Regions from separate parts of the Serratia sp. LSHTC3 genome, predicted to be linked through region 2. Evidence: riboswitches for the same ligand, from Rfam matches in the RefSeq annotation. Region 2 holds a riboswitch; each other region holds the start of a gene.

Region 1 (3,267 bases), on a different contig from region 2:
GGAAAACGGGGAACTGGAGTCCGATCTGTCTCACCATTGGCAGGCGTTGACGCCACTGCACTGGCGATTTTACCTGCGCCCGGCGATCCATTTTCATCACGGCCGCGAGCTGGAGATGGCGGACGTCATTACTTCTCTCTCGCGTCTGACCTCGCAACCGCTGTTCTCGCATATCGAGAGCGTCACCTCGCCGACGCCATTCGTGATTGACGTGCATCTGCGCAGCCCCGACCACTGGCTGCCCTGGCTGCTGGGCAGCGTGCACGCCATGATCCTGCCGCGCGAATGGCGCGAACTGCCGGATTTCGCCCGCCATCCGATCGGCACCGGCCCCTATCGCGTAGTGCGCAATCTCCCCAGCCAGATGAAGATCCACGCCTTCGACGACTATTTTGGCTACCGGGCGCTGATCGACGAGGTGAATATCTGGGTGCTGCCGGAGTTCTCCGAAGAACTGGTGCATTCCGGCGTACAGCTGCAGGGCGATGAAACCGGCAACAACGAACTGGAAAGCCGGCTGGAAGAGGGCTGCTATTTCCTGCTGTTCGACCGGCGCTCCCCGCTGGCCGCCGATCCCGCCATTCGCAGCTGGCTGTGCGAATTGATCAATCCCATTTCGCTGCTGAGCCACGCCGGGCCGCTCTACCAACGCTACTGGTCGCCGGCGTACGGCCTGCTGCCCCGTTGGCACCACAACCGCGCGCTGGCGCAGCAGCCCAAACCGGCGGGGCTGACCGAACTGACGATGACCCACTTCAATGAGCATTCGGAGTTTCACGCCATCCGTCAGGCGATCGAGCCGCTGCTGGCGCAGCACGGCATCCGCCTGATCGTGCAAAGCGTGGATTACGCCACCTGGCACCAGGGCGACGCGCGCAGCGATCTGTGGCTTGGCAGCGCCAACTTCTATCTGCCGCTGGAGTTTTCGCTGTTCGCCACGCTGTACGAACTGCCGCTGATGCAGCATTGCATGAACGAAGATCTGGCGCAGGACGCGGCGCTGTGGCGCGCCAACCGTCTGCCGCTGGCGGAGTTCTGCCAGCGTCTGGTCAGCAACCACCAGCTGCATCCGCTGTTCCACCACTGGCTGCAGCTGCACGGCCAGCGCAGCATGCGCGGCGTGCGGATGAACACCCTCGGCTGGTTCGACTTCAAGTCCGCCTGGTTTGCCCCGCCGGAGACATAAGCGCCTTTCGCCCAAGTCGGTTAATCTTTACAATAGCGCCGTCTCAACGGGGTGCGGAGAGCCGGGCCGCGTAATAAGCCTGATTTTCCGCTGAGAGCACACCCGTCGAACCTGATCCGGTCAATACCGGCGGAGGGATTTGAGCCCAGCGAACCGGCGACGCCGCCTCGCCCCCTCAGATGCCCTTGCCCCCTTATTTTTCAGGAGTGCAACGTGGTCAAAAAATATCTGCCCTGCTTATTGCTGCTGTGCGCCGCGCCGGCGTTCGCCAAGCCGACGCTGACGGTTTACACCTACGATTCCTTCGCCGCCGACTGGGGCCCTGGCCCGGCGGTGAAAAAAGCCTTCGAGGCCGAATGCGACTGTGAACTGAAGTTCGTGGCGCTGGAAGACGGCGTCTCGTTGCTGAACCGCCTGCGCATGGAGGGCAAGAACAGCGCCGCCGACGTGGTGCTGGGGCTGGACAACAACCTGCTGCAGGCGGCGCAGCAAACCGGCCTGTTCGCGCCGAGCGGCGTCGATACCGCCAGGCTGACGGTGCCGGGCGGCTGGCAGGACGCGACCTTCGTGCCTTACGACTACGGGTACTTCGCCTTCGTCTACAACAAAGAAAAACTGAAGAACCCGCCGAAAAGCCTGCAGGAGCTGGTCAGCAGCGACCGCAACTGGAAAGTGATCTACGAAGATCCGCGCACCAGCACGCCGGGGCTCGGCCTGCTGCTGTGGATGCAAAAAGTGTATGGCGACAAGGCGCCGGCCGCCTGGCAGCAGTTGGCGAAGAAGACCGTCACCGTCACCAAAGGCTGGAGCGAAGCCTACGGCCTGTTCCTGAAAGGCGAAGGCGATCTGGTGCTCAGCTATACCACCTCTCCCGCCTACCACCTGATCGAAGAGAAAAAAGACCTTTACGCCGCCGCCACGTTCAGCGAAGGCCACTACCTGCAGGTGGAAGTGGCGGGCAAGCTGAAAGCCGCCAAACAGCCTGAGCTGGCCGAGCGTTTCATGCGGTTCATGGTGACGCCGGCATTCCAGAACACCATCCCGACCGGCAACTGGATGTACCCGGTGATCAACACCCCGCTGCCCGTCGGCTTTGAGCAGATGAACGTGCCGCAGACCGCGCTGCAATACAGCGCCGAAGAGGTGGCCACACAACGCGGCGGCTGGATCCGGGCATGGCAAACCGCCGTCAGCCGCTGATCCCCCGCTGGCTCTGGCCGGGGCTGCTGGCCGCCGGCCTGATCCTGCTCGTCGCCGCGCTGGCGCTGGGTTCGCTGTGGCGTCACGCGCCGGACAGCGACTGGCGCAGCCTGTGGCAGGACAGTTACCTGTGGCACGTGGTGCGCTTCACCTTCCTGCAGGCGCTGCTGTCGGCGCTGATTTCGGTGCTGCCCGCCATTCTGCTGGCGCGCGCGCTCTATCGCCGCCGTTTCCCCGGCCGGCAGTTGTTGCTGCGGCTGTGCGCCATGACGCTGGTGCTGCCGGTGCTGGTAGCGGTATTCGGCCTGCTCAGCGTCTATGGGCGCCAGGGCTGGCTGGCGACGCTGTGCGGCTGGCTGGGCGTCGAGTATGGTTTCTCGCCCTACGGTCTGCAGGGCATTCTGCTGGCGCACCTGTTCTTTAACCTGCCGCTGGCCACCCGCCTGTTGCTGCAGGCGCTGGAGAACATTCCGGTAGAGCAGCGCCAGCTGGCCGCTCAACTGGGTATGAGCGGCTGGCAGCAGTTCCGCTTCGTCGAATGGCCGGCGCTGCGCCGCCAAATCCTGCCGAGCGGCGCGCTGATCTTCATGCTGTGCTTCGCCAGCTTCGCCACCGTGCTGTCGCTGGGCGGCGGGCCACAGGCCACCACCATCGAACTGGCGATCTACCAGGCGCTGAGTTACGACTACGATCTGGGGCGTGCCGCCATGCTGGCGCTGATCCAGCTGGGCTGTTGTCTCGGGCTGGTGTTGATCAGTCAGCGCCTGAGCCAGGCATTGCCGGTGGGGCATACCCACGCCCAGCGCTGGCGCAATCCGGATGACAGCCTGTGGCGACGCGTCGGCGATTTTCTGCTGATCGCCGCCGCGCTGTTGCTGCTG
Region 2 (3,267 bases):
CCCGCTGATGCGGTGAGTATCGTCGAGGCCCAGCGGCCAGGGCGACAGCACCAGCAGCCGGTGGCTCAGGCGGCAGGCTTCCATCGGATCGTGGGTGATCAACAGCACGGTATTTTGCGCCAGCAGCTCGGCGGCCAGGCTCTGGATCTCGGCGCGGGTAATGGCGTCCAGCGCGGAAAAGGGTTCGTCCATCAGCACGATCGGCTGGCGTTCGTAGAGCGTGCGGGCGATGGCGGCGCGCTGGCGCATGCCGCCGGACAGCGAGGCGGGCAGGCTGCGGCCATGCGCGGCCAGGCCCACGCGCTCCAGCAGGTGCGCCGCCCAAACCCGATCCGGCGTTTCGCCGCGCAGCCGCGAACCGAGGGCGACGTTCTCTTCGATGGTCAGCCACGGGTAAAGCAGATCTTTTTGCCCCATGTAGGCGATGCGCCCGGCGATCGGCAGGCCGTCGCTGCCGGTCACCGAACCAGAGCTGGCCTGCGCCAGGCCGGCGATGATCTTCAGCAGGCTGGTTTTGCCGGCGCCGCTGGCGCCGAGCAGGGCGACGAAGCTGCCGCCGGCGATGTCGAAGCTCAGCCGGTCGAAGACGATGTGCTGACCGAAACGCAGGCTGAGATCCCGCACCTGGATACCGGGCGGGAGAAGCGGAGAGGTCATGAGGCGTTCAGCCCCATCTGCCAAAATGCCGACTCCAGTTGGGTGGCGGTGGTGAAAATCTGCGCCAGCTCGGTGAAGCGATCCTGTGCGCCGCGCTGCCGACCAACGGTTTCCAGCAGTTCGATGGCGGCGCGTACGCCGGCCAGATAGCCCTCGTCGCCGTAGTTGCGGATCCAGGAGGCGTAAGGATTGCCCTCCATCTGGGTGGCGGGATCGTACAGCAGCCGCAGGCCGATTTCGGCATAGCCGGCCACGCAGGGCAGCAGACCGGCCAACAGATCGAGGGCGTCGCCGGCATGGCCGATATCCAGCACGTAGCGGGTGTAGTTCATGGTCTCCGCCGCTTCCGGCTGGGCGGCGATCTGCGCTTCGCTTAGCCCCCATTCGGCGCAGTAGGCCACGTGCAGCGGCAGCTCGGCGACGATGCCGTTGAGCGAGGCGGTGGCGGCGCGCATCTCCGGCAGGGTGCGCAGCTTGCTGACCAGCAGCGCGTAGGCGCGGGCGAAGTGCAGCAGGAACAGATAGTCCTGGGTCAGGTAACGGCGAAAAGCGCGTTCAGGCAAGGTGCCGGCGGCCAGCTGCTGCAGAAACGGGTGATCGACGTAGTCCTGCCAGTGGCTGCCGGCATGGTGGCGCAGCCGGCCGTAAAGACCGCTTTCGAACAGGGTGGTGATGGACATGGGACCTCCTTGAGTCAGTGGAGATCCGGGCACGCTGAGGTATGAACAGGCAACGGGTGATTGCGTTGTTGCCTAACCGTCCCTTCGCTGGCATGACCCAGATCAGGTTCAAAGGGTTCGGCTTGCGCCATCTCAGCCCGTAACAGGACACCCCTCGGAGCTGCCTGTTATACGACATTTGTTTTTTGATTACAATCGCCGGGCGGCGCGGCGGCAATCGGTTCGTTTAGTGCGATCGGGGGCGATTTTGCTGGCGCAAGGCGCGCGGTTTTTGTCACTGTAGGCCGATGATTTTGCCTTTGAGGACGATGCCCGATGAAAAAGATTGGTTTTCTCTCGTTTGGCCACTGGACGCCTTCCGCCCAGTCCGGCACCCGTTCCGCAGCGGATGCGCTGCTGCAGTCCATCGATCTGGCGGTTGCCGCCGAAGATCTGGGCGCGGACGGCGCCTATTTTCGCGTGCACCACTTCGCGCGCCAGCTGGGATCGCCGTTCCCGCTGTTGGCCGCCATCGGCGCCAAAACCCAACGTATCGAGATCGGCACTGGCGTGATCGACATGCGCTATGAAAATCCGCTGTACATGGTGGAGGACGCCGGCGCGGCGGATCTGATCGCCGGCGGGCGGCTGCAGCTCGGCATCAGCCGCGGCTCGCCGGAGCAGGTGATCGACGGCTGGCGCTATTTCGGTTACGCCCCGGCCGAGGGCGAAACCGACGCTGACATGGCCCGCCGCCATACCGAAGTCTTTCTGGAAGCGCTGCGCGGCGAAGGGTTCGCTGAACCCAATCCGCAGCCGATGTTCCCCAATCCGCCCGGGCTGTTGCGGCCGGAGCCGTTTTCCGCCGGGCTGCGCGATCGCATCTGGTGGGGCGCCGGTTCGAACGCCACCGCCGTCTGGGCGGCGAAGCTGGGCATGAACCTGCAAAGCTCGACGCTCAAGAATGACGAGACCGGCGAACCCTTCCATATCCAGCAGGCCAAGCAGATCCGCGCCTATCGCGCCGCCTGGCAAGAGGCCGGCCATGCGCGCGAGCCGCGGGTTTCCGTGAGCCGCAGCATCTTTGCGCTGGTGGATCAGCGGGATCGCAATTACTTCGGTGGCAGCGGCAAAGAGGGCGATCAGCTGGGATATATCGACGCGCAGACCCGGGCGATCTTCGGCCGCAGCTATGCCGCCGAGCCGGACGCGCTGATCGAGCAGCTGGCGCAGGACGAGGCCATCGCCGAAGCGGATACGCTGCTGCTGACCGTGCCTAACCAGCTGGGCGTGGATTATAACGCCCACGTTATCGAATCGATTTTAACCCATGTCGCGCCGGCGCTCGGCTGGCGCTAAACGGAGGAGTGGCATGTCACGCATTTTCATTACCGGTTCGGTCGACGGGCTGGGCCGCGCCGCCGCGCAAACGCTGTTGGAGGAAGGGCATCAGGTGATCCTGCATGCGCGCGCCCCCGGCCGTCTGGAGGCGGTGCGCGATCTGCTGGATCAGGGCGCGCAGGCGGTGATTGGCGATCTGTCCGAGGTGCAGCAGATCCGGCAGGTCGCCGAGCAGGTGAATCGTCTTGGCCGCCCGAATGCGGTGATCCACAACGCCGGCATGTTCACCGGGCCGCAGGTGATGCCGGTGAACGTGATGGCGCCCTATCTGCTGACGGCCCTGATCGAACGCCCCGATCGCATCGTCTACCTGAGCAGCAGCATGCACTTTGACGGCGTGGCGGAACTGAACGGCGTGGACTGGCTTGGCGGCGCAGCCGGCTCCTATTCGGACAGCAAGCTGTTCGTCACCGCGCTGGCCGCCGCCGTGGCGCGCCTGTGGCCCGGCGTCATCAGCAGCGCGGTCGATCCCGGCTGGGTGCCAACCAAAATGGGCGGCGCGGATGCGCCCGACGATCTGGCGCTGGGACACGTGACGCAGGCGTGGCTG
Region 3 (3,267 bases), 560 kb from region 2:
TTCCAGATTCAGCTTGGCGATGGCGATGTCGGCCTGCACTTCGGCGCGCTGCGCGACCAGGGCTTCGACGCCGCTGACGGCGGCTTCCGCCTGTTTCGCCTGCAGCAATGCGGCCTGCAGTTCCGCCTGCGCCGAGCGCTGGGAGGTGCGGGCGGTTTCCACTTCTTCCGCCGAAACGTAGTTCTTGCCGAGCAGCTTCTGTCGGCGGTTGAGGGTGTCGGTCGCCTGCGCCACCAGCGCCTGCGAGCGTTTGACGATGGCGTTCATCGATTCGGCGTTGTACTGCTGCGCGTTGACCGAACGCTGCGTCAGTTTGATCTGTTCATTCAGCGTGATCAGGCGCGCTTCGCTGGCCGCCAGCGCGTCCTGGTAAGGGCGCGGATCGATGCGGAACAGCAGATCGCCTTGCCGCACTTCCTGGTTGTCGCGGATCGGCATCTCGACGATGCGGCCGTTCACCTCCGGCACTACGTCGATGGTGTCGGCATAGGCGTAGGCATCGTCGGTAGTGGGGGCGTTTTCCACCCGCCAGACGACGACGGCGGCCACGATGAGCGTCAACGCCAGGAGGGTAAGCACCAGCAGTCTGCGCTTGTTGGAGGTTTGTGGTTGGGTCATGGCGTCAGTCTCAGTGGGGGAAAACCAGTAACCAGGTCAGCATGGCGATCAGCGCGGTCAGCGCCGGATACGTCAGCAGCTGCGGCGCCAGCCAGGCGCGTTTTTCCGGGGTGCGCAGCAGCAGGTGGATCGCCACCATGCCCGCCACGCCGCCGCACAGGCAAAACAGCCAGTCGGGGAACGAAGCGCCGAACACCACCATGGACGGTGCCGGTGAGCACCCGGTGAGCAGCAGCGCGGTCAGGCAGGTGATAAGCAGTTTTTTGTCGGGCATAGGGCGTTCTCTGGCGATTGGCTTGGTCGACGGGCCGAATGGAATGACTCTTTTTCAGTGAGTGAGGTCACTGTTTGTCTTCCTCACGCTTGCGCAAGGAGAAACTAGAATAAATACTCTACTCTAAACTAGAGGAGTTAATCTAGTTTTTTGTGTCACCCTGCCTTCGCGGCGGCAAATGGGTATAATGCGTTGATGACAGCGGGCAGAAACGAATATGCAAATCGACGAACACATCACCGGGCGGGAGCCGCAGCAGGAAAGAGGGCGGCAACGCGTACAAACCATTCTGGATTCGGCGGCGGCGATCGTGGCGCAGGACGGGCTGGCGGCGCTCAGCATGCAGCGGCTCGCCAAGCACGCCAAAACCTCCATCGGCTCGATGTATCACTTTTTCCCCGATCGCCACGCGGTGATCAAGGCGCTGGCGGATCGGCACACCGAATCGATCGAGGCGCTGGTGCGCGACATGGCGTTGGCCAGCGACGACGAGTGGAGGCGCCTCTCCGCTGAAGAGGTGATCCAGCGACTGTTTTCTCCCTATGCGCAGTACCTGCGCGAGCACGCCGACTACCTGCCGGTGATGCGGGAAATGAACCTGCCGGATGAAAAGTCCAGCTTCCTGGCGCTGATCGCCCGAGTGCTGCAGCTGCGCCGCCCCGAGACCGCCGAAGCGGAGATCCTGCAGCAAACCCGGCTGTTGCAAAGCCTGGTGGCCGGCACCTTGCACCACATCTTCAAAACGGCGCCGCAGAACGTGGCGTTTACCCTGGCGGAGCTGCCCGGCGTGCTGAGCCTGTATCTGGCGGGAAAAGAGGGAAGCATCGCTTAGGCGCGAGCCAATTTAATCGCTTGTTTGTCCGCGCCGCCGCTGGCATGATCCCCTGCAGGGATTAACGCAATGTTGATCACAACCTATTGATTTTCATGACTCGGGGTGCCCTTCCGCGTGAAGGCTGAGAAATACCCGTATTACCTGATCTGGATAATGCCAGCGTAGGGAAGTCACGGCCGCTCAACCGGCGCCGCCTTCTTGAACGCCGGTTGGGAGGAATATGATCGCTCGACCTGATGCACTACCCGGCGCCCGCGCCGCGGCCTGCCTGACCCAATTCCAACAGCGGCCTCCGCTGATCCACTGCCTGACCAACGAAGTGGTGCAATCGCTGACTGCCAACGTGCTGCTGGCGCTCGGCGCCTCCCCGGCGATGGTGGTGGAGCCGCAAGAGGCGGCGCAGTTCAGCGCGCTGGCCGACGGCCTGCTGATCAACGTCGGTACCCTCAACGCGCTGCGCGCCGAATCGATGCGGGCGGCGGTGGCCGCCGCCAATCAGGCCGGCAAGCCCTGGACGCTGGATCCGGTGGCGGTCGGCGCGCTCTCCTACCGCACCGCCTTCGCTAAACAGCTGCTGGACGAGCAACCGGCGGCGATACGCGGCAACGCCTCGGAAATCATGGCGCTCAACGGGTTGCTGGCCAGCGGCCGCGGCGTGGACAGCGGCGACGATTCCTTGGCGGCATTGCCCGCCGCGCGTGAGCTGGCGCGGCGCAGCGGCGCGGTGGTGGCGGTCACCGGCGCGGTGGATTACGTCACCGACGGCCAACGCGACTGGGCGATCGAAGGCGGCTCCCCGCTGATGACGCGGGTGGTGGGCACCGGCTGCGCGCTGTCGGCGGTGGCGGCGGCGTTTTGCGCCCTGCCGGGCGATCGCCTGGACAACGTGGCGACCGCCTGTCGGGTGATGTCACACTGCGGCGGCCTCGCGGCCAGGCAGGCCGCCGGGCCGGGCAGCTTTACGCCGGCGTTCCTCGACGCCCTGTATCAACTGCGCGGGGAGGATCTGTGATGAAACGTATTAACGCGCTGACCATCGCCGGCACCGATCCCAGCGGCGGCGCCGGCATTCAGGCCGATTTAAAGGCCTTCTCGGCGCTCGGCGCCTACGGCACTTCGGTGATCACCGCGCTGGTAGCGCAGAATACCCGCGGCGTGCAGTCGGTGTATTACATCGATCCGGCGTTCGTCGCCGCGCAGCTGGACTCGGTGTTCAGCGACGTGCGCATCGACAGCGTCAAGATCGGCATGCTGGCCAATGCCGACATCGTACAGGCGGTGGCCGAACGTCTGCGCCATTACCGGCCGGAATTTGTGGTGCTGGATACCGTGATGCTGGCGAAAAGCGGCGATCCGTTACTGGCGCCGGAGGCGGTAGAGTCTATCCGGCGCGAGCTGTTGCCGCTGGTGTCGATCATTATGCCGAACCTGCCGGAAGCGGCGGCGCTGCTGGCGTGCGCGCCGGCGGAAGATGAAGCGCAGATGCGCGAGCAGGGGCGGGCGCTGCTGGCGATGGGCTGCCGGGCGGTGCTGATGAAGG

What was found. Region 2 has a riboswitch for thiamine pyrophosphate ahead of AC2CGI_RS03430 (TenA family protein). Riboswitches for the same ligand answer to the same signal wherever they lie in the genome.
Region 1: linked by a shared signal. The riboswitch ahead of thiB (thiamine ABC transporter substrate binding subunit) and the one ahead of AC2CGI_RS03430 (TenA family protein) in region 2 are both predicted to bind thiamine pyrophosphate.
Region 3: linked by a shared signal. The riboswitch ahead of thiM (hydroxyethylthiazole kinase) and the one ahead of AC2CGI_RS03430 (TenA family protein) in region 2 are both predicted to bind thiamine pyrophosphate.

What each region holds. Positions count from the first base shown of each region.
Region 1 covers NZ_JBXUNP010000003.1:464,001-467,267, reverse strand. Annotated here, with positions in the region: gene sgrR (HTH-type transcriptional regulator SgrR) at 1-1,186, shown strand, start outside; TPP riboswitch at 1,224-1,342, shown strand; gene thiB (thiamine ABC transporter substrate binding subunit) at 1,400-2,386, shown strand; gene thiP (thiamine/thiamine pyrophosphate ABC transporter permease ThiP) at 2,362-3,267, shown strand, end outside.
Region 2 covers NZ_JBXUNP010000001.1:718,360-721,626, forward strand. Annotated here, with positions in the region: gene AC2CGI_RS03425 (ABC transporter ATP-binding protein) at 1-657, opposite strand, end outside; gene AC2CGI_RS03430 (TenA family protein) at 654-1,337, opposite strand; TPP riboswitch at 1,400-1,502, opposite strand; gene AC2CGI_RS03435 (LLM class flavin-dependent oxidoreductase) at 1,653-2,675, shown strand; gene AC2CGI_RS03440 (SDR family NAD(P)-dependent oxidoreductase) at 2,689-3,267, shown strand, end outside.
Region 3 covers NZ_JBXUNP010000001.1:158,467-161,733, forward strand. Annotated here, with positions in the region: gene mdtN (multidrug transporter subunit MdtN) at 1-618, opposite strand, end outside; gene AC2CGI_RS00785 (YtcA family lipoprotein) at 629-892, opposite strand; gene AC2CGI_RS00790 (TetR/AcrR family transcriptional regulator) at 1,110-1,724, shown strand; TPP riboswitch at 1,816-1,912, shown strand; gene thiM (hydroxyethylthiazole kinase) at 1,948-2,739, shown strand; gene thiD (bifunctional hydroxymethylpyrimidine kinase/phosphomethylpyrimidine kinase) at 2,739-3,267, shown strand, end outside.